4 regions of the Anaerobacillus sp. MEB173 genome follow, and region 1 is predicted to be linked to each of the others. Evidence: riboswitches for the same ligand, from Rfam matches in the RefSeq annotation. Region 1 holds a riboswitch; each other region holds the start of a gene.
What was found. A riboswitch is a leader RNA that binds a small molecule or an ion and turns the genes downstream of it on or off. The one in region 1 is predicted to bind S-adenosylmethionine.
Positions count from the first base shown of each region.

Region 2: linked by a shared signal. The riboswitch ahead of ACJ2A9_RS07430 (methionine ABC transporter ATP-binding protein) and the one ahead of msrA (peptide-methionine (S)-S-oxide reductase MsrA) in region 1 are both predicted to bind S-adenosylmethionine.
Region 3: linked by a shared signal. The riboswitch ahead of ACJ2A9_RS10360 (methionine biosynthesis PLP-dependent protein) and the one ahead of msrA (peptide-methionine (S)-S-oxide reductase MsrA) in region 1 are both predicted to bind S-adenosylmethionine.
Region 4: linked by a shared signal. The riboswitch ahead of metK (methionine adenosyltransferase) and the one ahead of msrA (peptide-methionine (S)-S-oxide reductase MsrA) in region 1 are both predicted to bind S-adenosylmethionine.

Region 1 is NZ_JBJMAU010000001.1:134,440-141,866, forward strand. It holds gene ACJ2A9_RS00625 (metallophosphoesterase) at 1-220, opposite strand, end outside; gene ACJ2A9_RS00630 (hypothetical protein) at 549-881, opposite strand; SAM riboswitch class I at 1,310-1,423, shown strand; gene msrA (peptide-methionine (S)-S-oxide reductase MsrA) at 1,516-1,980, shown strand; gene ACJ2A9_RS00640 (CapA family protein) at 2,284-3,429, shown strand; gene ACJ2A9_RS00645 (polyprenyl synthetase family protein) at 3,518-5,893, shown strand; gene ACJ2A9_RS00650 (HEAT repeat domain-containing protein) at 5,996-6,952, shown strand.
Region 2 is NZ_JBJMAU010000002.1:578,639-586,065, reverse strand. It holds gene ACJ2A9_RS07450 (biotin transporter BioY) at 1-399, opposite strand, end outside; gene bioD (dethiobiotin synthase) at 512-1,252, shown strand; gene bioA (adenosylmethionine--8-amino-7-oxononanoate transaminase) at 1,224-2,576, shown strand; gene ACJ2A9_RS07435 (FUSC family protein) at 2,770-3,783, shown strand; SAM riboswitch class I at 3,960-4,065, shown strand; gene ACJ2A9_RS07430 (methionine ABC transporter ATP-binding protein) at 4,155-5,180, shown strand; gene ACJ2A9_RS07425 (methionine ABC transporter permease) at 5,158-5,823, shown strand; gene ACJ2A9_RS07420 (MetQ/NlpA family ABC transporter substrate-binding protein) at 5,845-6,696, shown strand; gene ACJ2A9_RS07415 (calcium/sodium antiporter) at 6,844-7,427, shown strand, end outside.
Region 3 is NZ_JBJMAU010000004.1:108,508-115,934, reverse strand. It holds gene ACJ2A9_RS10385 (Glu/Leu/Phe/Val family dehydrogenase) at 91-1,365, shown strand; gene ACJ2A9_RS10380 (YpdA family putative bacillithiol disulfide reductase) at 1,490-2,467, shown strand; gene ACJ2A9_RS10375 (asparaginase) at 2,595-3,566, opposite strand; gene prsW (glutamic-type intramembrane protease PrsW) at 3,743-4,402, shown strand; gene ACJ2A9_RS10365 (hypothetical protein) at 4,587-4,748, shown strand; SAM riboswitch class I at 4,886-5,000, shown strand; gene ACJ2A9_RS10360 (methionine biosynthesis PLP-dependent protein) at 5,106-6,230, shown strand; gene metC (cystathionine beta-lyase) at 6,223-7,395, shown strand.
Region 4 is NZ_JBJMAU010000018.1:21,207-28,633, reverse strand. It holds gene ACJ2A9_RS20085 (tetraprenyl-beta-curcumene synthase family protein) at 1-938, opposite strand, end outside; gene ACJ2A9_RS20080 (alpha/beta fold hydrolase) at 963-1,748, opposite strand; gene ACJ2A9_RS20075 (gamma carbonic anhydrase) at 1,868-2,383, shown strand; gene metK (methionine adenosyltransferase) at 2,552-3,748, opposite strand; SAM riboswitch class I at 3,957-4,062, opposite strand; gene ACJ2A9_RS20065 (hypothetical protein) at 4,242-4,544, opposite strand; gene pckA (phosphoenolpyruvate carboxykinase (ATP)) at 4,870-6,453, shown strand; gene ACJ2A9_RS20055 (alpha/beta hydrolase family protein) at 6,576-7,361, opposite strand.

The DNA.
Region 1 (7,427 bases):
AAGCAAACATCACAAGCCAACCGTATGCGACCCAACTAAGACCAGGAACGACGATCATCCGCGTAAGGAAAAATGAAATTGAAATAAAAAACATGACGAGAAAATATGTTTTTTTATAGCGAAATCCATAGACTTTTTTTAACCATGCCCAGCCATTGTAGGCAACATAAAAGCTTAGAATAAAATAAATGAAAAGAAAAATCATGACTCTAATCGACACAAATTTATACTCCTCTGTAGAAAAATATTTCCTACATACTATCTGACCCGTTGGTCAATGTCAATAAATTTGCAGCAACATGCCAACTTGATCATTGGATAAAGCTCGGGAACAATTTGTGGGTAGTTTTAAAATAATTTAGAAGTTTTTGAAGAATAGGGAGGTTATTGTATCTAAGAAGGGAATGCCTTATTAGTGCAGTCCCTCAAACCACCATATCAGCCGTACAGCATAGTGATGTATTTGAGGAGAGCTGTCACTAGTGAGACATTCCCGTTGAGTATCGTATCAATTGATGTTTGTTGTCTTAGGTGCACGAGTAAAAAAATTAATAATTACGTTGAATTTCCTTAATAACCGAATTCAGTGTTTGTTCTTCGCTTAATAAGTATACTTTAAGACATTTTGATGAGGAGGAGTTTTTTTCATTTTTAATAATTTTAACAAACTCTTCAGTTTTCACTTTATTTTCGACAATACCATTTGTTTCTTTTAGAAAAACAATTTTTCTCCATTCTACCTTTTCATAGAGAATGATAAGATCAGGGTTTTGTAAACCATGGCTAAGCTCTTCTGACTCCAAAATTTCCTTGACCATAAATTGCTTTTCTTTTAACGCTTCCTCAGTTCCTTTGTGTGCTACCACTTCTGTAATTAACAACAATACTCATCCTTTCAAAATGTTTTCATCGTAATTTTTTTCTGATTGTAAAATAGTAACAATCACTGAACGATGTTTATATTAACTCACTATGTACAATGATTCAATGCCTTTTTTTCGACTTCATTTTTTGGAAATTGTCGATAATATAATGTTACTCATCTCACTTTTAATAATAAATTAGGGAGGAAGTCGATCTACATGTCCATTAAAGCCTTTGAGAATGCGGTTTAAATAGGGGATGACGTATTTATTGTGGGGGTTGAAAATGTGTAATAGGAATATTAGTTCATGAAAGTTTTGTCGTTGTAAATGCTTACATTGTAGAAATTATTTATAAAAAAAGTTTTGCACATATAAAAAGACTTGCAAAATAATAATGGATCATATAAAATTCAATACAACAAATAAAAATTCTAGCGATAGACTTCTTATCCAGAGTGGTGGAGGGACTGGCCCTTTGAAACCCGGCAACCATTAAATCAATGATTGATTTAAACGGTGCTAATTCCTGCAAGGTTTGTAACCTTGGGAGATGAGAGGATCGTATACATATACGATAACCTCTCTACTATTTAGAGAGGTTTTTCTTATGGAAGGAAGCTTTATCGCTCAAAAAAAGGAGCGAGAATAAATGGAAAAAGCAGTATTTGGAGCAGGTTGTTTTTGGGGTGTTGAAGCATTTTTTGAAGGGATTCGCGGAGTGGAAGAAACAAGAGTAGGGTATACAGGCGGACATGTTGAGAGTCCATCATACGAGGAAGTAAAAACAGGGACAACAGGACATGCTGAGGCTATCGAGATTTGGTACAATCCGTGGAAAATTTCGTACGAAGAGCTAGTCATAAAATTTTTTGAATGCCACAATCCGACTACAATGAACCGTCAAGGTATCGATGTAGGAACGCAATATCGTTCTGTTATTTTCTTTCAAAACCTTCAACAACTAGAAGTAGCAGCGAGGATAAAATCTAAGCTAAATCAGAAAAGCAGTAAAAAAATCGTGACTGAAATTTCTCCAGCAAAAGAGTTTTATCAAGCAGAAGAATATCATCAGAAGTATTTCCAAAAAAACGGAACGCTAGCTTGCGGAATTTAATAATAGATAGAGTATAGGATGCCTTGAAACAAAGCAAAATCCCCTCGAAAATATAGATGTTGCCGCATCTATGTTTTGTAACAATCGAGGAGAGATTTACTTTGAGGTATCCTTTTTTTAATTGTCCAGCTCCAGCACCTGCGCTTTTCCGGCAATTGGACACTAATCTATCAATATGGTAAATTCAAGCAGAAAAGTAGAAATCTTAAATGACAGAACTGAATTTCATCATCAGTACACTCTATCGCTTTTTGAAATATCGTTTTGTCGAAATTGGTCTATTAATCAATTTGGGGGAGAACTATGAACAAGAAATGGTATTTAACCGTAATTGCAATTGTGCTTATTTCAATCATAACAGCATGTACAAATCATAGTGAGGAAGAGACTGAATATGATGTGGAAGCACCAGCAAACGGCACCGAAGAAGAAAAAACAGCTGAGCAAGATCATCGGAAAGAGCAGGATACAGTACCTGTAACAGAAAGTGAACAGGAACCCGCCCTACCAATTACATTCTCATTTGCAGGGGATACGATGGCTGCCGGGAAAGTCGCTCCTTACATAGAAGAGTATGGCTATCAATATTCGTGGGAACAGGCAAAACCATATCTTGAGGAAAGTGACATTGCCATGGTTAACCTTGAAACAGCTGTAAGTGAAAAAGGGGTAGCTTCAAATAAAAGTTATGCGTTTCAAAGTCATCCTAACCTTATCAAAGGAATGAAATGGGCAGGAGTTGATCTTGTTACTGTCGCCAATAATCATAGTTTGGATTACGGAATTGAGGCATTTACGGATACATTACATCACCTTACTGAGGAAGGGATTGTCTATGTAGGTGGTGGAATGAACGAAGCTGAAGCATACAGGGCAAAACAAGTGACAGTCAGAGGAAAGACGATTTCTTTTCTAGGGTTTAGTTCAGTGTTACCAGCAGTTTCTTGGTATGCCGGAGAGAATCAGCCTGGTTTAGCAAGTGGTTATCAAGTCGAGCGAGTATATGATGTTGCTTCACAAGCAGTTCATGCATCTGACATAACGATAGTTTATATGCATTGGGGTGAAGAGTTAGCGGACTATCCTCGTACGTCTGACAGGGAAATGGCTCATACATTGATCGACTTAGGCGTCGATTTGGTAATTGGTGCTCATCCTCATGTGTTGCAAGGGCTTGAATATTATAATGGGAAGCTGATTGCCTACAGTTTAGGTAATTTTATTTTTACAACAAGTTCAGTAGAGACTGCCAGACAAAGTGCAGTCTTGCAAGTAGCAATTGATGAAGAAGGTGCACAGTCGGCAAAAGTGTACCCAATGACTATTGACCAAGGTGCAGTTTGGCAAGCTGATGAACAAGAAACTAAAGTCATCATGCAGCGACTTTCCTCCTTATCAGAAGGCGGGACATGGACGGAACATGGTGAGTTTTTGCCTATTGTGCATTGATCCGTGATGGCTAATCCTTTTTGACTTAGAATGATTCAACTTGCATACAAATAGAGAAAAGAGACCATGAGGAAAGGTACTGAATTGTATGAATGAGGAGTTACTACAAAACGAAGATGCTTACTATAAGCTTGCTGAGGAGAAGGCAACGAAATATTACAAAGCGCTTTATGCTCAAGTCATTGACAAGAGTTATATCGAAACATTAACAATCGATTTCAAATCATGGGAAAAAGAGCATATCCGCCGTCGTTCATTGTTTTCATTGTTGTCACGACGAAATGAAAAACAGGACTCTAAAACGTACTACAGTTACATCAAATGGTTGAATGTCACTGGGAAGTTGGATCGGTATTTGGAACGGAGTATCTCCTATATTTTTATGCGTGATCTAGGAAAGGATTTGGGAACACCTGCTACACAGGAGAGGATTACTCGGGCAGTTAATAAACTAAAGCATCACCTTATTTCAGCAATAGCCAGTGAAAAAAACGAATCATACAGCATTGCTTCGCTGTACCGATTTGCTCAAAAAGAAAGGCTTGAATCGACGATGATTTGGCTCATGAGCAAATTAAAAACTGTTGCTTCTCGCCTTCCAGAAGGGATGGATGCCGAAGATGCCCAGCGAAAACTTATCAAAATTATTGCCGGTGTCTTGATGCATGAACTAGAAGAAATGGATGAGGGAACTTCTTCACAAAAACGCACACAGAAGCTTGAAACAGCAATTCGACTTGGCTATGCATATGGAATCACGTATCCATTCATTGATGATCTTCTTGATGCGAACGTTCTATCTCATGATGAGAAAAAGCAATATTCTACTTTCATCCGTTCCACACTGCTTACTGGTTCGGTCCGAGAACTTGGATATTGGACAGGAACTAACAAGGATTTAATGATATATATCCATTCAGAGCTGCGTGATGCCTTTGAATATATTACTGCTTGTCAAAGTCCGGAGTCGCGGAACCATTTTTACGAGCAAGCGTATGTATTTTTTCAATCTCAAGAGGTTGACCGAGATAAGAATCTAGCAAATTCTCATTATAGTAATGAAGAGATTTACATACCAAGTATTTTAAAGTCGGCATCCTCACGCTTAATTGTCCGGTCTTTGATTAATGCTCCTGAGGATGAGGACATTGACAGCCGAACATTTTATTACGGCCTATACAATCAGCTGGCCGATGATTTTACGGATATGTTTGATGACTTGAAAGAAGAACGAGTCACACCGTATACGTATTACTTAAAATATTCTACTGTGCGTAATGATCTGATCAATCCGTTTGAATTATATTGGGCGGTAATCTCCCACTTGATTCATCATGTCTATCATTCTGATGATATGACACGTGAAGTTATCCTGGATCGGGCGATAAACGGTTTAAAACGTTGCTTGGAACGACTTGGAGCTTCAAAATACTACGAAATCATGCAGTTATTTACTGGTCAAATGCCATCTTTCAACTCTCTCATCCAGCATATGGTACATAAAGCAGTTGATGTTGATTTTTTCGATAAGCTGCTTAGAGACCACGTCATTACAATTTTGAGAAATGAAAAGATGGAGAGGGAGCAATTTTTCGAGACTGTCGAAACGGTACGATTTCAAATTAACAGCACACTAGCGATTCCAAAGCATTCTAGTAGCCTGGACTTGCAAGAGCCTATTACAGATGCAGCAAATTACAGCCTTGAAGGGGACGGTAAGCGACTAAGACCAATAATGACTTGGATGATGGCGGTTAATGAATATGGCTTTGATCAGGAAGCAGTCGTACCTCTATTAAAATCGTTGGAATATATGCATACAGCATCACTCATATATGATGACTTGCCATCTCAGGATAATGCTTCAATTCGAAGAGGCCGACCAACTTTACACAACATATATAATGTGGCAACAGCTGAACTTACTGGTCTTTTTCTCACTCAGAAGGCTGTCGAGGAACAAGCTTCCCTTCATCAATTTGATGCAAAATCGGTACTCCGCTTAATTCAATATTCAACCCGAAGAACGGCGGACATGTGCAAAGGCCAGCTCATGGACTTAGATTCGAAAGGGAAACGATTGACGCTTGAGGAATTGAATATCATGTGTTTTTACAAAACAGGAATCGGATTTGAAGCTTCCCTTGTTATGCCAGCGATTCTTGCCAATACTAATGATACAGAAATTAAAGCGTTGAAAGCTTTTGCACATCATGCCGGCATTGCCTTTCAAATTAAAGATGACCTGTTAGATGTTGAAGGCGATGTTCTTTTACTCGGGAAAACGCCTGGAAAGGATGGAGAGAACAATAATTCAACATTTGTTTCGATCCTAGGAGTCGAAGGTGCCAAAAAGGCGATGTGGGACCATTACTGTTCTGCGATTGAAGCGCTGCAAAAAGTCCCGCGCAGGACTGCCTTCTTAAAGCATGTAATGAATTATATCGTGAATCGGGATCATTAATGGTCTGACATAGTGAAGAAGCTCAGATAAAAGTCTGAGCTTTTTTAAAATTAAGTACATACTAAAAATGATATAGAGGAATATATTGATTCGGAGGCTAATATGAATACAGACGATTACTTATTAAATCTAATTGAAAGAATGCTCGATCGTACTCTTGAAGATGTTCCTGAGGCTGGTGGTTCGATGTATGTTGTTTCGGATCAGGCTTACAAGGAAGCAGCTACATTAGCAAACCCAAAATTCATTCAACCTTTACAACAAATCATTGAACAATATTCTTCAAATAAAGCACAAGACAAGGCCGTCAGAAGAAAGTCTTATTATATCCTTGAGCAGCTTGCGATCAATACAGATCACCGAGAAATCTTTGACTATTTTGCAGACCGCTTAGCTAAGGAAACGGATAAAGATATATTGGGTGATGGTTTACTTTTTTATCTAAATCGAAATGAATACATCCCCAATCTGAGCAAAATCGTAGTATTGGTTGAAGATAACCGTTGGCAAGTGAGAGATATGGTAATCAAAATGTTAGGTAACTATCCGAAAGAAGAGGTAGAGTCTCTTTTACTCGACAAATTAAAAAATGCCAAAGATCAATATGAAATCAGCGCACTGTTGGGATCATTAAGAAAAATTCATTCTACTAACGTTTTAGAAATGATCGAAACGTTTTTACATCATGAAAAAGGCGATGTTCGATCATCAGCGCTAGCCACTGTTAAAGTCGTAGGCGGAAAGAAATTCTTGCCGATCTATATTCAGGCATTAAAGGACAGGTCCCGTGATGTGAAATTAAATGCGTTATATGCGGTTCTTGAGCATGGTGACGAAAGTGTCATCGGGATTTTAATCGAACGGCTAAAAACAATTGTGAAGACAAAGCGTAAACTTAAGCCCGGAACAGTTAAAGGTTCGGACGTTGTAAACATTCTGCAATTTATACTGCAGTTTAAAAACAATAAAGAGGTAGCTACTGCACTGGATTGGATCGTAAAAAATAAATGGAACCACCTTTTTGAAAATGAACAAGAATGGATTAAATCTAATACTTAATCGTCGCCACAATCAAGTCTAATTCACGTAATAGCCACACATTTCGTACAATTCGTATGCTATAATCTAATTAGAAAGAGATAATAAAAACAAACAAAAGTTAACACTGTAGGAGGCTCAACCATCAACGTTGGTTCCGTTATTGGAAAAATAAGTAACGTCAAACCAATGAGAGCTAAGAGTCGTTAGTAGGTGAAAACCTGGCAAATCTAATGACAATTAGTACGGGGCAAAAAGTCCATGGATGAATGAGCAATAAAGATCTACAATGAGCAACTTGTAGTATCAATTAATTGTATCGTGAAGTATGGAACTGTAATTTCAAGTAAGAGTGAAAAATCAAAACTGAAAGAAATTATTAAAAAACTTACGGAACGAGCAAGCATCACCAGCCAAAGTTATACGATAAATCAAAAATATCAAAAAATGAATCGTGATCGAACAAAAGCAAAGCAGTAAAATAGGTGATGTAATG
Region 2 (7,427 bases), on a different contig from region 1:
GTTTGTACCAATGATGTAATTACATAAAACACTAAGTATGCCAGCCGAAATATAATGTTTCTTTGTAGCAGTTTTTCGATCAGCAATAAGTTTTCCTGTTACGTAAGCCACAAAAATAAAAGAAATGATAAAACCGAATGTAGGGCTTAGTAATTGGGCAGGTCCACCTTTAAATTGTGCAAAAACAGGCGCACCTACTAATCCAACAAGCATGTATGTAACCATAGCAAGTGACCCCAATCGACTCCCTAACAATCCCCCAGCCAAGATCGCAAATAAAAGTTGAAGTGTAATTGGAACTCCTCCTATCATTAAAAATGGTGAAACGTTTGCTCCGACTGCCATTAAGGCTGCAAACAAGCCACACAGAACGATGTTTCTAGCTTTTGATACTCTCATGATACCCTCCTATTGTAAACTGTTATTATTTTAAGGTTTACAAATACCTTGAATAAGATTTTCTCATATGTTAACTTAAAAGTAAATATAGTTAACAAAAGAGGTGAACTAGATGAATGGATTTTTTATTACGGGAACTGATACCGATATTGGAAAAACATTATCAACGACATTACTTACTGCATATTTTCACAGACAAGGAAAAAACGTGATTCCATATAAGCCTGTTCAAAGTGGAGCAGTAGAATATGATGGAAAGCTCGTTGCCCCAGATGTGCAACTGTACCAACTCGTACTTCCTTCATTGAACGAAGCAGATGGATGTACATATTTATTAAAAAAGCCAAGTTCCCCCCATTTAGCAGCTAGAGAGGAACAAGTTCATATTCAGCCTGAATCTATTTTGAAACATTATCAAAAGCTTCAGCGTCTGTATGAGGTTGTTTTAGTAGAAGGAGCTGGTGGATTAATTGTACCGATGAATGATACTGGTTATTGCGTCATTGATTTAATAGAAGAGATGAGACTCCCGGTTATCTTAATTGCTCGTGCTGGGTTAGGGACAATTAATCACACTGTACTTTCGATTATGGCTTTACGCCAAAGAGGTATTCCAATAGCGGGTATTATACTGAATCGTGTACAAAAGGGTGACTCGATTATTGAAGAGGATAATCAGAAGGTAATTGAACAGTTAACAAATGTCCCGATCCTTGGTGTTATCCCTTATATTGAAAACATAGAACAAACTCTCCAAGATGAACAATACTTGGCCCACTTATTTGCGACGTTTCAGTTAGATAATCTTATGGAGGGGATAAATGATGAATCCACAAGCGCTATTAGAAAGTAGTAAAAGGCATCTATGGCTGCCATTCACACAAATGACCGATTATGAACGAGACCCATTAATCATTGAAAGTGGTGAAGGGATTGTACTTAAAGATATCTATGGTAATGAGTATTTAGATGGTTATTCTTCACTTTGGTTGAATGTCCATGGTCATCAAAAAAAGGAAATTGATGAGGCGATAAAAAAGCAGTTAGATAAAATTGCTCACTCGACGTTACTAGGTGCAGCAAATGTTCCGGCAATCGAACTTGCCGATAAATTAATTGAAATTGCCCCAAACAATTTGCAGAGAGTATTTTATTCTGATTCAGGTGCAACTTCAGTTGAAATTGCAATTAAGATGGCCTATCAATATTGGCAAAATAAAGGACAAACCAAAAAATGCAAATTTGTTTCCTTATCAAACGGATATCACGGTGATACGGTTGGCGCGATTAGTATTGGGGCAATTGATTTGTTTCATCGTATCTACGGGGCATTAATGTTTGAGTCCATAAAAGCTCCATTTCCAATTACCTATCGTAACCCTATCGGAAGTAATGAGGATACGATTAGAGATGAAGCGATATCAGCCTTAAGGAGAATATTTGAAGAGCAGCATGAGGAGATAGCTGCGATTACTGTAGAATCAATGATTCAAGGAGCAAGTGGGATGCACGTCATGCCAAAAGGTTATTTAAAAGGCATTGAAAAGCTATGCCGGGAATTTAACATTTTGCTCATCGTTGATGAAGTGGCAACAGGCTTTGGGCGAACAGGGAAAATGTTTGCAGTTGAGCATGAGGGTGTTCAGCCTGACCTCATGACGATAGCAAAAGGGATAACAGGCGGATATCTTCCAATCGCAGCAACACTAACTACAGAAGATGTCTATAACGAATTTTATGGTGAATATGAGGAATTAAAAACATTCTTCCATGGCCATTCCTATACAGGGAATCAATTAGGATGTGCAGCTGCACTCGCTAATCTTAAAATATATGATGAAGAAAATCTGGTAGAACAGGCGGCAAAAAAAGCTAGACTCATAGAGAGTGAACTAAAGTCATTGACAGAGTTTAAACACGTAGGTGATATTCGTCAGTTAGGTTTAATGTGCGGGATTGAATTGGTTAAAGACCAAGATACTAAGGAAGCCTTTCCTTTTGAAGAAAGAGTAGCATACAAAACGACGTTAGAAATGAGAAAGCAAGGGATGTTAACGAGACCGCTTGGGGACATCATTGTATTTATGCCACCATTAGCTAGTACAGATGAGCAATTACTTACCATGATTGAGATTATGAAAAAAGCAATTGAGGTAACAACGATGGATAAAATGTAAGGGGAAGTATAAATTCCGCTCTTAACTGATATGTTAAAAGCGGAATTTTTTTATCTGAAATTCAAAAAATATCATTTATAGAAGATGAAGTAGACCTATTAACGATGAGAAGCACAAATGTTACAATTGACGGAAAAGTCTGTATAATAGAAATAACCATTAAGTATACTAGGATTTGAAATTAGGTGAGAATGTGAAGGGATTAATAGGTCGCAGAATTATAAAAACAGGCATTTCCGTGTTATTAACAGCCTTAATTTGTTTGTCGCTTAATCTGCCGGCAGAGTTTGCCATTATTGCAGCGATAGTAACGATTGAACCGACAGCATCTGCTTCGATAAAAAAGGGATTTGTCCGTTTTCCGGCGTCAGCAATTGGTGCGGCATGGGCCGTTATTCTCGTTTCATGGTTAGGAGAATCAGTCCTTTCTTATACGTTAGCTGCGTTTTTGACAATTTTCTTTTGTCAGAAGCTTAAGCTTCACGATGGGATTCTTGTAGCAACATTGACAGCTGTTGTCATGGTACCAGATATTGAAGGGGACTACTTATTAACGTTTTTATCGAGACTAGGAACAACTACGATCGGTCTAACAGTTTCATCATTGATAAATTTTTTTATTTTACCACCTAAATTTACGCCGCTAATCAAAGAAAAGCTTTATCCAAATTTCCGTATAGCCGGGGAAGTGTTAGCTGAGACAATGAATGGTATTTTACATATAAAGCAAGCTACTGCCCCTGTACCTACTTCCAAGTACTTAGCGTTAAGACAGGGAACAGAAAAGGTAGGTGAGATCATTTCATTTCAGGAGAGAGAATGGAAGTATCATAAAGTAAAATTAAGTGAATATCGTCACTTTTTATTGTTAAAGAAAAAGAATGCAATTATGCAAAGAATTGTGCTTCATTTAGGAAATTTGCAATACGTAGCTGAGCCAGGTTATTTTTCTGAATCAGAAAAAAAATTAATTATGGAAGTCATCCAATCATTTCAATCGATTCTGAATGATCCTTCTTTTACAATCCCGGGGCGGCATTATGTATTAGTATATGATTTAGACCATCATCTTAAATATGAAGCCAATCAGTTGCGAAACTCTAATGAGTATTTTCACCATTTTACTACAAAAAGGGTTGTTTTTTTTGAGTTACTTTCAATCCATGACTCAATCGAGGAGCTTAATCATTTAGTATCAGGAGAGTAATCTCGGTAAAAATGTTATAAATTGGCGAAATGTTGAAGGGTTAGAAAATAAAAAAATATTTGATAATTCGCGGATATATCAATAATGTAAGCGCTCTCTATTGCGTTAGTGTAAAAAAAACTATATTGACAATGTGTGTACTTGGGTTTATTATCATAATAATAATTTTATAGAATAACTTATCAAGAGCGACTGAGGGACAGGCCCGATGAAGTCCAGCAACCTCCAACGAGATGGGATGGTGCTAACTCCTGCAGAATACTTTATTCTGAAAGATAAGGCTAATTAATTGTACGTGACGATTGAGCCTCTTTTCAGATAAAGAGACTCTTATTTTTTTATATTCAAATAGTTTTTAGGAGGTGTTCCTTTTGATAGAGGTAACGGATTTAGTGAAGGAATATAGAACAAAAAAAGGAACAGTGGTAGGTGTTGATCATGTCTCCTTATCAATAAAAAAAGGAGAGGTATTTGGAATCGTAGGTTACAGTGGTGCAGGAAAGAGCTCGCTATTACGCTGCTTGAATTTACTGGAAAAGCCTACATCTGGTCAAATAAAGATAGATGGGCTTGAACTAACACAGTTAAATAAAAAATCATTAAGAGAAGCGAGACAAAAGATTGGCATGATATTTCAACACTTTTATTTAGTTAGTTCAAAAACAGTCTTTGAAAATATTGCAATTGCCTTAAAGGCGGCTGGTAAACCTAAAGATGAAATAAAAAGTAGAGTTGATGAATTGCTGGACATGGTTGGACTTGCAAGTAAAAGCGATCATTATCCGTCGCAATTAAGCGGTGGTCAAAAGCAGCGGGTGGGCATTGCAAGAGCACTTGCTAATGATCCACAAGTATTGCTTTGTGATGAGGCTACGTCAGCACTTGACCCAACAACAACAAAGTCCATTTTATCTTTATTAAAAAAGATAAATCGTGAATTTGGCTTAACGATCGTTTTAATCACTCATGAGATGGAAGTAGTCAAAGAGATTTGTGATCGTATTGCAGTCATGGAAAATGGAAAAGTCATTGAAGAAGGAAATGTCTATGATTTATTTTCATCACCGCAGCAACCTTTGACGAAGGACTTTATTAACAGCGTTTTACAATTTGATTTACCACAGCATTTAATTGATAACCGTAAAGGAAGTATTGTGAAAGTTCAATTCAAAGGAACGATCGCAGAGGAATCAGTGATTTCTGATATTTTTAAAAATTTCGAAGTTAGTGGAAATATCCTCCATGGAAAGATTGAATATATCAAAGAAGTACCTCTTGGAATTTTTATTATGGAACTAATTGGTGAGCAAGCTGAGGTTAACAGAGCGATTGAAGCGATTCGCAATCGTACTGAAAGTTTGGAGGTGATCGCTCATGATCTTAGAAACGTTAGTTAATCTACTGCCAGAGTTAAATAAAGCCTTTTTAGAAACAGTACTCATGGTAGCCATAGCTCTAAGTGTTGCGGTAATTTTCGGATTACCATTAGGAATTTTACTATTTGTAACAGATCGTGGTCTCTTTTTAGAAAATCCTACGATAAAGAGCACTGTTGGCTTTTTCGTAAACTTAATCCGCTCAATTCCGTTTATTATTTTACTAGTAGCATTACTCCCACTGACACAATTAATCGCGGGGACGACAATTGGACCAAAGGCAGCTTCGGTCTCTTTATCTGTAGCGGCAGTGCCTTTTTTTGCAAGATTAGTTGAATCATCATTAAGGGAAATTGATAAAGGGGTAATTGAAGCTGTCGTTTCAGTTGGTGCAACACCATGGATGATCATTAAAGATGTTCTTCTGCCGGAAGCGCGTCCAGGTCTTATTCAAGGTTTAACAATTACAACTATTAGTTTAGTTGGTTATTCGGCGATGGCAGGTATTGTAGGAGGAGGCGGAATTGGCGATTTAGCCATTCGCTTTGGATATTACCGTTATGATGATACGGTAATGATTACAACAATTATTATCTTAATCTGTATTGTACAAATTATACAATTCTCTGGTGATAGAATTGCAAGATTTGTTGATAAAAAATAACACATCAAAGGGGAAACGAAAATGAAGAAATTAACTTCGCTATTATTAGTCTTATTACTTACAAGTATACTAGCAGCTTGTGGAGGTAATGAAGAAACAACGTCTGATGCCGGAGATAAATCTGCTCCTGCTGAAGAAAAACAACAATTAAAAATTGGGGCTACATCTGGTCCGTATGCCGATATGGTGTCAAACGCAATCAAGCCTTTATTAGAAGAAAAAGGATATGAAATTGAAGTTGTTGAATTTAGTGATTATGTACAGCCGAACATTGCTCTGGGAAATGGGTCACTTGATGCAAACTTATTTCAGCATAAGATTTACATGGAGAACTTTGCCGCTGAACATGGTTTAGAGTTATCGGAATTAGTCGTTGTTCCAACGGCTCCAATGGGGATCTATTCTAACAAGTTTAATAGTATTGATGAGATTGAAGAAGGCAGTGAGTTAGCACTTCCAAATGATCCTACAAACTTAGCTAGAACATTAATGTTACTTGAAGGTTTAGGTTTAATTACAGTTGATGGGACAATTAATCAACTAACAGCATCAGAAAAAGATGTTGTAGAAAATCCGAAAAACTTAAAGCTCCAGCCGATTGAAGCAGGACAATTACCACGTGCTGTTGATGGTGTCGATGTTGCAGCAGTACCAGGGAACTTTGCATTAGCCGCTCAAATGGACTTGCTGTCAGCATTGGCATTAGAAGATATGCCAGATGACTTCCGAAACCGTGTTGTCGTAAAAACTGCAGATCTGGATGCTCAATTCGCAAAAGATATTCAAGAAGTAGTTCAATCACCTGAATTTGAAGAAATTATCGACCGTGACTTCCAAGGCTTTGGGAAACCAGAATGGATGGTTAATCGATAAATACTATGAAGAATAACCCTCGAAACCAAGTTGCCTTGGTTCGGGGGTTTTATTTGTTTATTTTCCTGTTAAAAATTAGTGAATGAAAGTAGTTCTTTAGTATACGATAAATAGTACAATAGTGGAAAAAGAACGGAGCGTTAGAAAATGGCCTATGTCCTTTTGATTGTCGGATTCGCATTATTAATTAAAGGAGCGGATTTATTTGTTGATGGCGCATCAAGTATTGCCGGTTTACTGCGGATTCCTCCGCTATTAGTTGGACTAACCATTGTTGCATTTGGAACAAGTTCTCCTGAAGCAACAGTGAGTATCATAGCGGCAGTAGAAGGCAGTTCAGGTGTTTCATTAGGGAATGTCATTGGGAGTAATATTTTTAATATCACTCTCGTTATTGGAATTACAGCATTTTTAAATCCTTTGAAGGTAGAAAGTGAAACCATTCGAAAAGAAATCCCTTTTACCTTGTTAGCGAGCTTTACTTTGTTAGTCCTTATTTCAGATATATCGTTACAGTCGATGGATGAGAATTTAATTACCCGAAGTGACGGGATCATTTTCTTATTGTTCTTCTCCATATTTATGTATTACATCTTTGAGGTAGCCAGAAATGACCGTAATCAGTCCTCGGCAGACGAAATAACGAAAAAGGGTACATGGGGCAAGAGTATCTTTTATACAATTATAGGGCTTGCAGCCATTATCTTTGGTGGGGATTTCGTTGTGAAGAG
Region 3 (7,427 bases), on a different contig from region 1:
CTATGGAAAAAATGTACAACTTTCATTATAGTAAGAGATGAATGTTTATAATGTGTAAAGATAGAGATATTAACTTTTGAGGTGAATGTGATGGGAGAAAAAGAAAAGGTAACCAGTCCTAATAGTGAAAATATGGATGTGTTAAGCTCCACACAAACAGTCATTGGTAACGCGCTTGAGAAGCTGGGCTACCCTAATGAAGTATATGAGTTAATGAAAGAACCATTGAGAATGATGACAGTTCGAATACCGATAAAGATGGATGATGGCTCTACAAAAATTTTTACAGGGTACAGGGCTCAGCATAATGATTCAGTTGGACCTACCAAAGGAGGAGTGCGATTTCATCCAAATGTCACCGAAAAAGAAGTAAAAGCACTTTCGATTTGGATGAGCTTAAAAGCTGGAATTGTTGATTTGCCATATGGTGGAGGAAAAGGGGGAATTGTTTGTGATCCCCGTGAAATGTCTTTTGCAGAGCTGGAAAGGTTAAGCCGTGGTTATGTAAGGGCAATAAGTCAAATTGTTGGACCAACCAAAGATATCCCCGCCCCTGACGTATTTACGAATTCACAAATTATGGCTTGGATGTTCGATGAATATAGTCGTATTAGGGAATTTGATTCTCCTGGCTTTATTACAGGAAAACCGATTGTATTAGGTGGCTCACACGGTCGTGAATCCGCTACTGCAAAAGGAGTTACGATTTGTATTCGTGAAGCAGCAAAGAAAAAAGGAATTGATATCAATGGTGCTCGAGTTGTTGTTCAAGGTTTTGGAAATGCAGGCAGCTTCCTGGCAAAATTTATGCATGATGCTGGAGCCAAGGTAGTTGGAATTTCAGATGCATATGGTGCCCTGCATGATCCTGAGGGACTTGATATTGACTACCTGCTTGATCGTCGCGATAGCTTTGGAACGGTAACTAAGCTATTTAAAAATACGATTACAAATAAAGAACTACTCGAGTTGGATTGTGATATTATTGTTCCGGCAGCTATTGAGAATCAAATCACAAAAGAAAACGCACATAACATAAAAGCCAGTATCGTGGTCGAGGCTGCTAACGGTCCAACAACTCTTGAAGCAACTTCAATATTAACAGAGCGCGATATTCTAATAGTTCCAGACGTACTAGCAAGTGCCGGTGGTGTTACAGTCTCTTATTTTGAATGGGTACAGAATAACCAAGGATATTACTGGACTGAAGAAGAGGTTGAACAAAAGCTTGAAAAAGTAATGGTTAATGCATTTGAAAATATATATAATCTATCAAAGTCAAGACGAGTTAATATGCGTTTAGCAGCATATATGATCGGCGTTCGAAAAATGGCAGAGGCTTCTAGGTTCAGAGGGTGGATCTAATATTTAAACGTCAGAAAACAAGTGGAATGGTAAAATGATTTCACTTGTTTTTTTGTTGTAAATCACCATCTTCTTTGATTTTTTTAAAAGGGATGATTACTATAAAAGAGGGAGGCGAATTGGAATGGAAGAGGTAATTATTATTGGAGGAGGTCCATGTGGTTTAGCGGCTGCGATTGCTCTTAAAAGCCATGGGATAACACCATTAATTATTGAAAAAGGAAATGTCGTCAATGCATTGCATCGTTATCCAACACACCAGCAATTTTTTAGTACAAGCGAAAAATTAGAGATTGGCGGGGTTCCATTTTTAACTGTTGAAAGAAAACCAAAGCGAAATGATGCACTTACATATTATCGTGAAGTTGCCAAACGGGAAAAGCTCCGTATTCAAACATATGAAGAAGTTGTAAAGGTTGAAAAAGCGGAGAATAGATTTGTTGTCGAGACGTGGAATCGAAAGAAGGAACGTTGTACATACGATGCGCAATTTGTCATTGTCGCCACAGGTTATTATGATCATCCAAATCAATTGCATGTTCCCGGTGAAGATAAGGCACATGTATTTCATTACTTTAAAGAAGCGCATCCGTATTATGATCAGGATGTTGTTGTAATTGGAGGAAAAAATTCGGCTGTAGATGCAGCGCTTGAATTAGAGAAAGTCGGTGCACGTGTAACTGTACTTTATCGTGGCAATGAATTTTCTAGTAGTATTAAACCGTGGATATTGCCGGAATTTGTTTCATTAATCAATCATGAAAAAATAAAAATGGTGTTCCGTGCAAATGTGAAGGAAATTTCAGATGATACTGTCCTCTATAAGCACGATGGTCAAGAACATTATGCAAAGGCTGATTTTGTCTTTGCCATGATTGGGTATCATCCAGATCACATTTTTTTGAAAAACATGGGTGTCGGAATTGAAGCGGAAACAGGACGTCCATTATTTAATGAAAAAACGATGGAAACGAATATACAAGGAATATTTATAGCTGGCGTCATTGCAGCTGGTAATAATGCAAATGAGATTTTTATTGAAAATGGCCGGTTTCATGGAGATTTGATTGCAAAGGAAATCATGTTAAGAAAACTCGGTTAAAAGTTAAAAGTTAATTAAACATTATAAGAAAATTAACCCACCCCCCTTAAAGGAAGAAACACAGGTATCGCAACTGTTTGACACCTGTGTTTTCTTATTTAAACTTTAAACTTCACCGTTTTTAAACTTATTTTAGAAATAGTTCTTGGAGTTTGGCTTGTTCGTTTGTTTGTTCTAATGTGACCATCAGTTTCAGTCTTGCTTTTTGTCCATTTAATCCATTTGAAAAAATAATCCCCATATCCTTTAATTGTTTACCCCCGCCTTCATAACCATAAGTATCTTGCACAATGCCATTAAAACTTCGGGAGACGAGAACGATAGAGATTTTTTTATCCAACAGTTTTTTTAAATCAGGGACAACAGCCGGAGGTAAGTTTCCTTGGCCAAGAGCTTCAATCACTAACCCATCAATATTCAATTGGTTAACAGCCTGAAGTAGTTCTTTGTCCATACCTGCATAGGCTTTTAAAAGGATCACTTTTTTGGATAGTTGCTTAATTGTATAACGGTCCCTTGATTTTGGAACGTGATGGAAAAAGACACCGCGTTTTGTCACGATCCCAATTGGACCGTATTGTGGACTTTGAAACGTCGAGACATTACTTGTATGTGTCTTTGTTACATTCTTAGCTGTATGTATTTCATCATTAAAGACGACAAGAACCCCTTTACCATTCGCTTCATCATGGGCTGCAACTTTGACGGCAGTAATTAAGTTATGTGGACCATCTGATCCTAATTCATTACTTGAACGCATTGCTCCAGTCACGATCACAGGAACTTCAGTTGGTAACAGAAGATCAAGTAAGTACGCTGTCTCCTCTAATGTATCGGTCCCGTGAGTAACAACGACTCCATCGAAATGCTCAGTATCAATTCGTTTGGTGATACGTATCATTAATTTAAACATGTGATCAGGTGTCATATGCGGAGAGGGTAAATTAAGAAAATCCTCTTCCGTAATATAGGCAAAGTTAGCTAATGATTGTACAGTTATATGCAAAGGATTTTTTTCGCCCGGTTTTACAGCACCAGTTTCCTCATCTTCACTCATCGCAATCGTCCCGCCAGTATGAATGACTAAAATTTTTTTCATAATAGACCTCCAATGATTTGGTAATTCATAGATAGTTCGTAACAGTTGTACATTTTCATAATAAAAATTACATGATACCATTAGCATAGATGATGTTTTTATTTCATTATTCATACCATAATTTTCTACATACGACAATCAATAAATTCAATGAAAGCTAAGGGGAACGTTTACTCATGTTTGCTGTTATTTCCGCTGGGGTTGCACCTGGAGTTGCATTACTCTGCTATTTTTATTTGAAAGACCAATTTGAATCAGAGCCTATTGGTATGGTGATACGCAGTTTTATTATAGGGTCACTATTAGTATTTCCGATCATGGTTATTCAATATGCTTTTCAAGAAGAGGGTCTCTTAACATCTTCATTAGCTCAGGCTTTTATTATTGCTGGGTTTTTTGAGGAGTTTTTTAAATGGTTTATCCTATACTATACTGTATATAAGCATGTGAAATTTAGTCAGCATTATGATGGGATAGTATACAGTGTGGCGATTTCTTTAGGGTTTGCAAGTATAGAAAATATTTTTTACTTAGTTGCCTATGGACTTGAACAAGCGTTAGGACGTGCTTTATTACCAGTCTCAAGTCATGCTCTGTTCGGTGTGCTGATGGGTTATTATTTAGGAAAAGCAAAGTTTGATCAAAAAGGACACCGGAAAGGATTTTGGATTGGCTTATCCTTATTTATTCCTTGGCTTTTCCATGGCACATATGACTATATTCTGTTATCGTTTCATACGAATTGGATTTATATAATGATACCGTTTATGGTATTCCTCTGGTGGCTCGCACTGAAAAAAGTGAAAGCAGCAAATAGAGTGGAGAGTTTAGAGTGAAGAGTTTAGAGTTTAGAATATTGAAAGTTAATTCAACGAAGTTTACTTAAGAAGCGTCTTTGAAATAGCATGAAAATAACTCTAAACTCTACATTCGAAACTCTAAACTTGATTTTTAATTATAAATTCATCCGACTTTGGTCATTATGTTAATACGTACTAATATGAAGGGGAGATGTGTTTTATGGCCGCGGAGCGTTATCGAGTAGTCATTCGTTGTAATGAATGTGGAGAAAAGTTTATATTGAGAGGGCGACCTAACAAAGAGGGTGGGTATGACACGGGATTTAAACGATGTGTTTGTGGCAACGAGGAGAAACTGGAAATTGATGTTTCACCTGAATAAAGTATAAGCCGTTTCGCTTTCGTATATTAAAGCGTTTTCATGATAAAAACTTAGAAAAATGATGTAAATACTATTGCATTAATTCAAAATTTAGTGTAATTTAATTACAACATATTAATATTCAGAATTTAAAATTATTCTTATCAAGAGAGATGGAGGGAATGGCCCTATGATATCTCAGCAACCAGCCAATTTTTATATTGGTCAGGTGCTAATTCCACCAAGTTGCTGAAGCAACTTGAAAGATAAGAGGAGTGACGTAACAAAGTACGCCTTCTTCTTATTTTTTAGAAGAAGGCTTTTCTATTATAATTTTCGTTTATAACATACGAGGAACTACATAGGAGGAGAGCATAAATGAGTAAAGAGAATGTACAAACGACATTAGCGCAAATCGGCAATCGAAGTGAAACAAGAACAGGTACAATTAATCCTCCTGTTTATTTTTCTACTGCATACCGGCATGAAGGGATAGGTCAATCAACGGGATATGATTATCAGCGAACAGGTAATCCAACTCGTGAGATATTAGAGCAGGCAATTGCCAAATTGGAAGAAGGGGATAGAGGTTTTGCCTGCAGTTCAGGGATGGCTGCAATTCAAACCGTTCTATCATTATTTGAACAGGGAGACGAAATTTTAACATCCCAAGATCTTTATGGCGGTACATACCGCTTGTTTGAACAGGGGTGGACACGATGGGGACTATCGTTTACGTATGGTGACAGTAGAGACATAGAAGAGTTTGAAACCTTAATTAACGAAAAGACGAAAGCAATTTTTATTGAAACCCCAACAAATCCATTAATGCAATCTACAGACATTGCGGCAGTAAGTAAAGTCGCTAAGAAACATGGTCTATTACTCATTGTGGACAATACGTTTTATACCCCGTATATCCAAAAGCCAATCCTGGATGGAGCGGATATTGTGATTCATAGTGCAACAAAATATTTAGCTGGTCACAATGATGTTCTAGCTGGTCTTATCGTTGCAAAAGGGGAAGAACTTTGTGAGAAGATCTTCTTTTACCACAATGGAATTGGAGCGACGTTAGCACCTTTTGATTGTTGGCTTGTCATTAGAGGGATGAAGACATTAGCTCTTCGAATGGAACAGCACGAAAAGAATGCAAAAAAGATTGTTGACTACTTGTCTGAGCATGATTGCATTACAGATGTTCTTTATGCAGGTCGAGGCGGGATGATTTCCTTTAGAGTGAAAAATGAGAATTGGGTCAATCCATTTTTACAAAACTTGCAACTTATTTCTTTTGCTGAAAGTTTAGGTGGAGTTGAAAGTTTACTAACGTATCCCGCTACGCAGACTCACATGGATATTCCTGAGGAAGTTAGGATGTCATACGGGGTATGTAATCGACTTCTCCGTTTTTCAGTAGGAATTGAGCATTATGAGGATTTAATAGCAGATTTAAATCAAGCATTTGCGAAAGCAAAGGAAGCGGGTGGAGAGAATGAGTAACGAAACTTACAGTTTTCAAACGAGATTATTGCATAACAATCATAAATACGATGAACTAACCGGAGCAGTTAGTGTACCGATTCAGCATGCATCAACGTTTCATCAGAAAAGTGTTGAAGAATTTGGACCATATGATTACGGGCGTTCTGGTAACCCTACGAGGGAAGCTCTTGAGGAGACGATTGCCAGTCTTGAAGGAGGCAGCCACGGTTTTGCTTATTCTTCAGGAATGGCGGCTATTTCTCTTTCATTTATGATTCTATCACAAGGTGATCACGTCGTTTTAACGAAGGATGTATACGGCGGAACATTCCGTTTTGTAACCCAAGTTCTAACTAGACTCGGAATTGAACATACATTTGTTGATATGACTAACCTTGAAGAAGTCGCGGCTAATATTCAAGAAAATACAAAAGTTCTTTATGTGGAAACACCGTCAAATCCTACATTAAAGATTACCAATATTCAAGCAATTTCGAAGTTAGCCAAACAACACAATTGCTTAACATTTGTTGATAATACATTTATGACACCTGCCTTACAACGTCCATTAGAGCTTGGGGCAGACGTTGTCCTTCATAGTGCTACGAAGTTCATTGGTGGCCATAGTGATGTAATTGCTGGTTTGGCTGTAGTCAATGATGATGAATTAGCCAGTCAGTTTAAGTTTTTACAGAACTCGTTTGGGGCAGTGTTAGGTGTTCAAGATGCTTGGATTGTTCTGCGCGGGTTAAAGACATTACACATACGTATGGAGCACTCATCCAAGGCTGCTGACGTTCTTGCAAAATGGCTAAATGAAGTACCTGAAGTAAAGAATGTCTATTATTCCGGGCTTCCAACTCATCCGGGCTATCAGCTTCAAGCAGAGCAGGCAACCGGGCATGGAGCGGTATTTTCATTTGAATTAGAAGACTATGAAGCTGTTAAGAGGTTTGTAGAATATGTAAAAATTCCTGTTTTTGCTGTTAGTCTTGGTGCAGTTGAATCCATTCTTTCGTATCCGGCTACAATGTCACACGGTTCAATGCCGAAAGATGAGCGTGAAAAAAGAGGCATCAGTGATGGATTATTACGTATTTCAGTCGGTTTAGAAAAGGTTGACGATTTAATTGCAGATTTTGATCAGGCATTTGCAAAATTGCGTCAAAAAGAGCAAGTTTAATGGTTAAAAAGTTGTATGATAGATTAGGATGA
Region 4 (7,427 bases), on a different contig from region 1:
TCTGCTAAATAGATCCCGAGTAAACCTTTATTGATCATATAGTGAAAGCTTGCGTCCGGTAAGTTGCGAATGCTTTCATCTGCTTTTTCTGTAAAATGTTCTAACCGCTCAACTAAATGGGCTCTATCTCTATAGTAAAAACAGAAATTCAAGTCACCGCCTAAACGGTCTTCTTCCTGATCAATAAAATAATCCAATAGAATATGTAAACCTTGAACCCATGGAAAATATCCATCTTTTACTTTTGCTACATCTTCATTTGAGAGAGTTTCTGCCGTTGCATAGGCAACAAGACAAAAGATACCTAGTGTAGAACCTGTACAAGCAGAAAATTCATACCAGTTCATCTTCGGCAAATTGTCTTCATATTCTTGAAACCATGCTTCTAAGCGTGGTACCCTCTCTTCATAACTCACGTGCTTATGTACTTGTAAATCACAGTAATATTGAGCCAATTCAAGCAGTGCAGGGGCAATTTTTTCATAGGAAGGAAGAGTCATAAGTATAGATTGACATGTCTTAACAAGTTTTTCTAAATAACCACCATCATTTTGATCATTACGGTAGCGATAATAATTTTCTGTTTGTGCACCCGGCTTTAATGCATGGAGCATTGAAGCATGTAACGCACGAAAATCTGTTGGATTAAGCGATGTACTTCGGTCACATAAATTATCTAAATAATCACTAATCGTTTGATAAGCAACAATAAATTCAATAACCTTAGGTAACTCCTTTCCAGCTAATAAGCCGTAGACACCTCCACCTTCACAATGAAAGGTCTTTGTCTCAATGCTCATTAATGCTTGTGAACGGAGCTCTTCATTAGGAATTAAACGTGCTTTTTCTTTCCATTGATATAAATACTCATGTACAGCAGGCAATACTTGACGATAAATCCCCATCATTAATGATAACGGACGATTTGGTACCTTCAACAACTCACCCCCTTTTTTGAAAATTTAAAATTGATGAAGTTGTAAATCAACAAAGTAGCGTAGATATTGGAATACTTTTTCCTGCTCTGGCTCATTGAATACTTCGTGATAGAGTCCTGGCCATTCTTTATACATTTTTTCGTCGATACGTAAATGATTAAACCAGTTTTTAACCTCCTCTTTTTTTACAATTAAATCTTCTCCGCCTTGCAGTACGAGTAATGGTACGTTCGGAAACTTTTCTACATGCTGATGACTAAGTTTCATTGCTTTCGAAAGTTCTGCATACCAGCGAACAGACACTTTTTTAACTAAGAGTGGGTCTTTTAAATCTCTTTGTCGCATCTCTTCACTCCTTGTCCCTGATCCCGGTGGCAGTCCAGAGTTAAAGCGAACAGAAGGAGTTACGATATTTAAAGCTTTAACAAATGCCCCTTTTGCTTTTCCAGGGGGATTCACGAGACCTAAGCAAGGTGACGAAAGGATGGCAGCTTTAATCGCTAATTTTTTTTCCATCAATGTTCTAATCACAGACAATCCACCCATACTGTGTCCTAATAAAAAAATGGGTAATTTGTATTTCTTTGCTTCTTCATACCAACTTTCAATCGTTTCAATATACTGATCAAACGTTTTAATGTGCCCTCTTATTCCTCTTGTTTTCCCTTGCCCTGGCAAATCACCGAGAATCACGTGAAAACCTTCATTTACTAGTTTAGTTTTTAACCATTCATATCGGACATGATATTCACCTGCACCATGAACAATAATAAATACCCCTCTTGGATCATCACTTTCCCACTTCCACATATTTCTATTTTCCCCCTTTAATTACAAACTTCATTCATTGAAAATGTCCAACACTACTCACAATATGTAATTTTTGCTAAACTAATGTAAAACATATAGACAAAAGGATGGATGAAAACATGGTATACCCATATAAAGGAAAAACACCTAAAATTGCTGATAGTGCATTTATCGCTGATTATGTAACGATTACTGGCGATGTAACAATTGGTGAAGAATCAAGCATTTGGTTTAATACTGTTATTCGTGGCGACGTTTCACCAACGATTATTGGAGACCGAGTGAATGTACAAGATAATTCTACCCTACATCAAAGCCCAGCTTACCCGTTAATTTTAGAAGATGATGTGACAGTTGGCCACCAGGTCGTCCTTCATAGCTGCACCATTCGAAAAAATGCCTTAATCGGAATGGGTTCAATCGTATTAGACGGTGCAGAAGTAGGTGAAGGAGCATTTATTGGTGCAGGCAGCCTCGTTCCTCAAGGAATGAAAATACCACCAAATTCGATGGCATTCGGTCGTCCGGCAAAAGTGGTGAGAGATTTAAATGAAGCTGATCTAAAAGATATGGCACGTGTAAGAAGAGAGTATGTTGAGAAGGGACAATATTACAAGTCGCTTCAAAATAAGTAACATCCTCTACTACTTAGTATATGAGTATAGTCATGAAAGTTATTATAAGTTGAATGTTGAAAGTTGAAACAAAAAGCAAAGGCCGGTGACCTTTGCTTTTTGTTATGTTTGTTTCTTCTAAGAGATTACAAACCCTATTAAGTTTTAACTTTCAACTTTTTTCTATGATTAAGACAACGCCTGTTGTTTCAATGCTTCCGCTTTATCAGTACGCTCCCATGGCAAGTCAACATCAGTACGTCCAAAATGGCCGTATGCTGCTGTTTGCTTAAAAATCGGGCGACGCAAGTTCAACATTTTAATAATTCCAGCAGGGCGAAGATCAAAGTTACTGCGGATAACTTCCACTAGAACCTCTTCAGACACTTTGCCTGTTCCAAATGTATCAACTGAAATCGATACAGGCTTCGCAACACCAATCGCATAAGCAAGTTGAACTTCACAACGGTCTGCAAGGCCAGCGGCAACAATATTTTTCGCTACATAACGAGCGGCATATGCTGCTGAACGGTCAACTTTTGTTGCATCCTTACCAGAGAATGCCCCGCCGCCGTGACGAGCGTATCCACCGTACGTATCAACAATAATTTTACGACCTGTAAGTCCTGCATCACCTTGTGGACCACCAATGACAAAACGTCCAGTCGGATTGATAAAATATTTTGTATCTTCATCAATTAACTGTTTAGGTACCACTGGTAGAATAACATGTTCTTTTATATTACGTTGAATTTGCTCAAGCGTAATTTCAGGATGATGTTGCGTTGAAATAACAATTGTATCGATACGCAGCGGTTGCCCATTTTCATCGTACTCTACTGTTACTTGTGTTTTGCCATCAGGTCGTAAGTAAGGAAGAATCTCTTCTTTACGTACTTCTGTTAAACGACGCGCTAATTTATGAGCTAAAGAAATTGGTAATGGCATTAAATCAGGTGTTTGATTATCCGCATAACCAAACATAAGACCTTGGTCACCAGCTCCAATTGCATCAATTTCCGCTTCAGTCATTTGCCCTTCACGTGCTTCTAATGCCCGGTCTACACCTTGAGCTATATCAGGAGATTGCTCATCAATCGAAGTTAATACTGCACACGTTTCATAGTCAAATCCATATTTTGCGCGAGTATAGCCAATACCCTTCACGGTTTCACGAACAATTTTGGGAATATCGACATACGTAGATGTTGAGATTTCTCCAGCTACTAGTACAAGCCCCGTCGTTACAGACGTTTCACAAGCAACACGAGCATTTGGATCATTTGTTAAAATCGCATCGAGGATTGCATCTGAAATTTGATCACAAATTTTATCTGGATGTCCTTCAGTTACTGATTCCGACGTAAATAATCGTCGAGTTTTCATTTCTGCCATTTTATATGTACCTCCCTTGCATATCTATTCATTAGGATATGCCAAAAATTGATACGGTACTCATTTCCCTCACACCTACGTGAGTTAAACGTAAAGACCTTCATTTATATATTAATGCCTTAGTTGTAGTATGCTTCGCCGACATTAAAAAAACCCTTTTCCAATTGGAGGAAAAGGTGTTTACTCGATTGCCTTTCGCCTCTTATCATTCAAGACATCTGTCTTGCAGGTTAGCACCTTTTCACCATCAGGTGTTGGTTGCTGGGTTTCTTCGGGCCTGTCCCTCCACCGACTCGGGATAAGAGTATCCGTTCGCGTCATATCATATCGCAGTTAGAAAAAGATGTCAACTTTTTCTATTTTAGAGTTGGTTAAAAGTTAAAAGTTGATTTTGTGGATTTAGAGGAGGGTATTGTGGTCTTCAAAGCATAGACATAAAAAAGGATCTCGAAAATCGAGATCCTTTAACTTTCAACTTTCAACATCAGTACGGCGTATCATCATGACGGTTTGTTGTCGATTGCTGTTGTGTTTCATTCGGTAACTTTTCCTCAAACTCTCTCGGTTTCACTTGACTATACACACCACTAGCGGTGAGACCAATAACGAGAGCAGTTAGTACTTGATTGCTCCATTCTTGCGGAACAAAGATAATAATGCAAGCAAAGCCTACTGCAAGCAAGGCGCGATATTTTTTATCAATATTAAAAGCATTCCCTACAACTGTAACAAGGGCTGCAACGACGGCTGCTATAGTCGCTAAATCAAACATGCCAAATTCTAACATTAAGATCAGCTCCTCTTTTTCCTAACATATCCTATGCGGCTTTGGCAAAAAATGAAACTATGAAATTGCCAGAAGAAATGTCTGAAATTTACGTTTTTTTATTAAGGTTTAGTAAAAGATTTATTTGGCTTAATTAGTACATTATAATAATGAAGCTATTCATCATAGTTGGTCTTGTTCTGTAATCATTATAAACAAAATGAAAAAAATTGATCATTAGTATAGACTAATTAAAATAATGTGTTATACTATTTTTAAATCAAACAACAAATCGAATGCATATGATAAACATATATAAATTAACTAAGGAAGGGTTTTGTTGCGAATGAGTACTATCAGCTTTGATACTGAATTAGATCATCTTTTAAATGGGAAGAATACAAATTTAAATCTTCCAATATCTCAATTAGTTGAAAAATCTTTAATGAGAAAAGAAGGAAAGCTAACTGCTACTGGAGCCCTTCTTGCAACAACTGGAAAATATACAGGTCGTTCACCTAAAGATAAATTTATAGTAGATGAACTTTCAGTACGCGATAAAATCAATTGGGGTTCCGTTAACCAGCCAATTAGCTCTCAGGTTTTTGAAAATCTATATAAAAAGGTTCTTAACTACTTAAAAGAACGTGATGAAATCTTTGTTACTCAAGCATATGCAGGTGGAGATAAAAACTATCAACTACCAATTCAAGTCATTAATGAGTTTGCTTGGCATAATCTATTTGCTCATCAATTATTTATTCGTCCAACTCAAGAAGAGCTTGAAAATCATAAAGCAGAATTCACAGTTATTTCTGCACCAGGATTTAAAGCAAATCCTGAAATCGATGGAACAAAATCAGAAACATTTATTATTATTTCATTCGAGAAGCGTACGGTTCTTATTGGTGGTACTGAATATGCCGGTGAGATTAAGAAATCGATCTTCTCAATCATGAACTACCTGTTACCAGAGCAAGATATTCTTTCAATGCACTGCTCTGCTAACGTTGGCCACGAAGGTGATGTTGCTTTATTCTTCGGTCTTTCAGGGACAGGTAAAACAACACTTTCTGCTGATCCTAACCGTAACTTAATTGGTGATGACGAGCATGGCTGGTCCCCTACTGGTGTATTTAATATTGAAGGCGGCTGTTACGCAAAGTGCGTAAACTTAACATATGAAAAAGAACCGCAAATTTGGGACGCTATCCGCTTTGGATCTGTATTAGAAAATGTCGTAATTGATGACAAAACTGGATTAGCTGATTATGACGACGTTTCATTAACTGAAAATACCCGTGCTGCATATCCTATTGACGCAATTCCAAATGCTGTCATTCCAAGTGTTGCCGGACATCCAAACACAATTATTTTCTTAACTGCTGATGCTTTCGGAGTTTTACCTCCAATCAGTAAATTAACAAAAGAACAAGCGATGTATCACTTCTTATCAGGTTATACTAGTAAATTAGCTGGTACTGAGCGTGGTATTACATCACCTGAAGCAACATTCTCAACATGTTTCGGTTCACCGTTCTTACCTCTTCATGCATACCGTTATGCTGAAATGCTTGGAGAAAAAATTACACAGCATGATGCTCAAGTATTCTTAGTGAACACTGGTTGGTCTGGTGGTGCTTACGGTGAAGGTAAACGTATGAACCTTTCTTACACTCGTGCAATGGTTCAAGCGGCACTTCAAGGCGAACTTAACAACGTTGAAACTGTTGTTGATCCGATCTTCGGTTTACATGTACCACAACATTGCCCAGGTGTACCTGATGAAGTACTATTACCTAAGCAAACATGGGCTAACCCAGAAGATTACGACCAAAAAGCAACTGAGCTTGCATTACAATTCAAAGAAAACTTCACGAAGTTTGACAACGTATCAGACGAAATCAAAAACGCAGGACCACGTGTTTAATTAAAAATTAATAATTAATAATTAAAAGAGTCTCAATAACGAGACTCTTTTTTTTTTAGAACTTCGAAGCCATACTCTAAATCTTCTTTACCATCAAACAATTATTAATTATAAATTATTAATTATAAATTGCCTTTCCTCAACCACTCACACAACTCCTCCACCACTTTTCGATTCTCTGCTAATGGGAAAAAGTGATCGTAATCTTCGAAAATCCAGGTCGTTACGTCTTTTCCATTTTCATTTAATGCTTTTTCTAAACGATATGTATGCTCGACACTGACATTCTTATCTTTGGCTCCATGTATGAGTAAGACCGGCATTGTAATCTCTTCGATGTTTTGTAACGGTGTCCGCCATTCATATTGGTCTTTCATTTTATTTGGGGTTCCTCCAATGACACGCTTTAGCATCTTACGTAAATCAACACGCTCTTCGTAGCATAAAAACATATCTGACACCCCGCCCCAACAAACGACCGATTGAATGATCGGAAATTTCATCCCTGTGAATAAGGCCATTACGCCACCTCGCGAGAAACCAAAAACATGAATTTGCGATGTGATGACTTTCGGATGCACTTCTAGCAATTGAAAGGCTGAATATGCATCATTGCGGTCTTCCCCGGCAAAATCCTCTCTCCCCTCTCCCCCTTTATTTCCACGATAGTAAGGTGCCATTACAACGAAGCCTTCTGAGGCAAATTGAATAATCCGCGCTATCCGTACCATGCCCACATTTTTTATCCCCCCGCGTAAATAAAGAAATCCAGGAAATTGTTCTGCCCATTGCGGTTCAGCAAGTAATCCCTTTACTTTTAACCCCTGACTGACATACGTTACTTCAAACAACAAAATTTTTGGATGTGGTGAAGGAATTCGTTTTTTAAGAATGATCTCTCCCTCCAAAAAGATCCCCCCTTAACTTTCAACTTTTAACTTTTAACTTTTAACTCATTTTAGGCTAACACACAT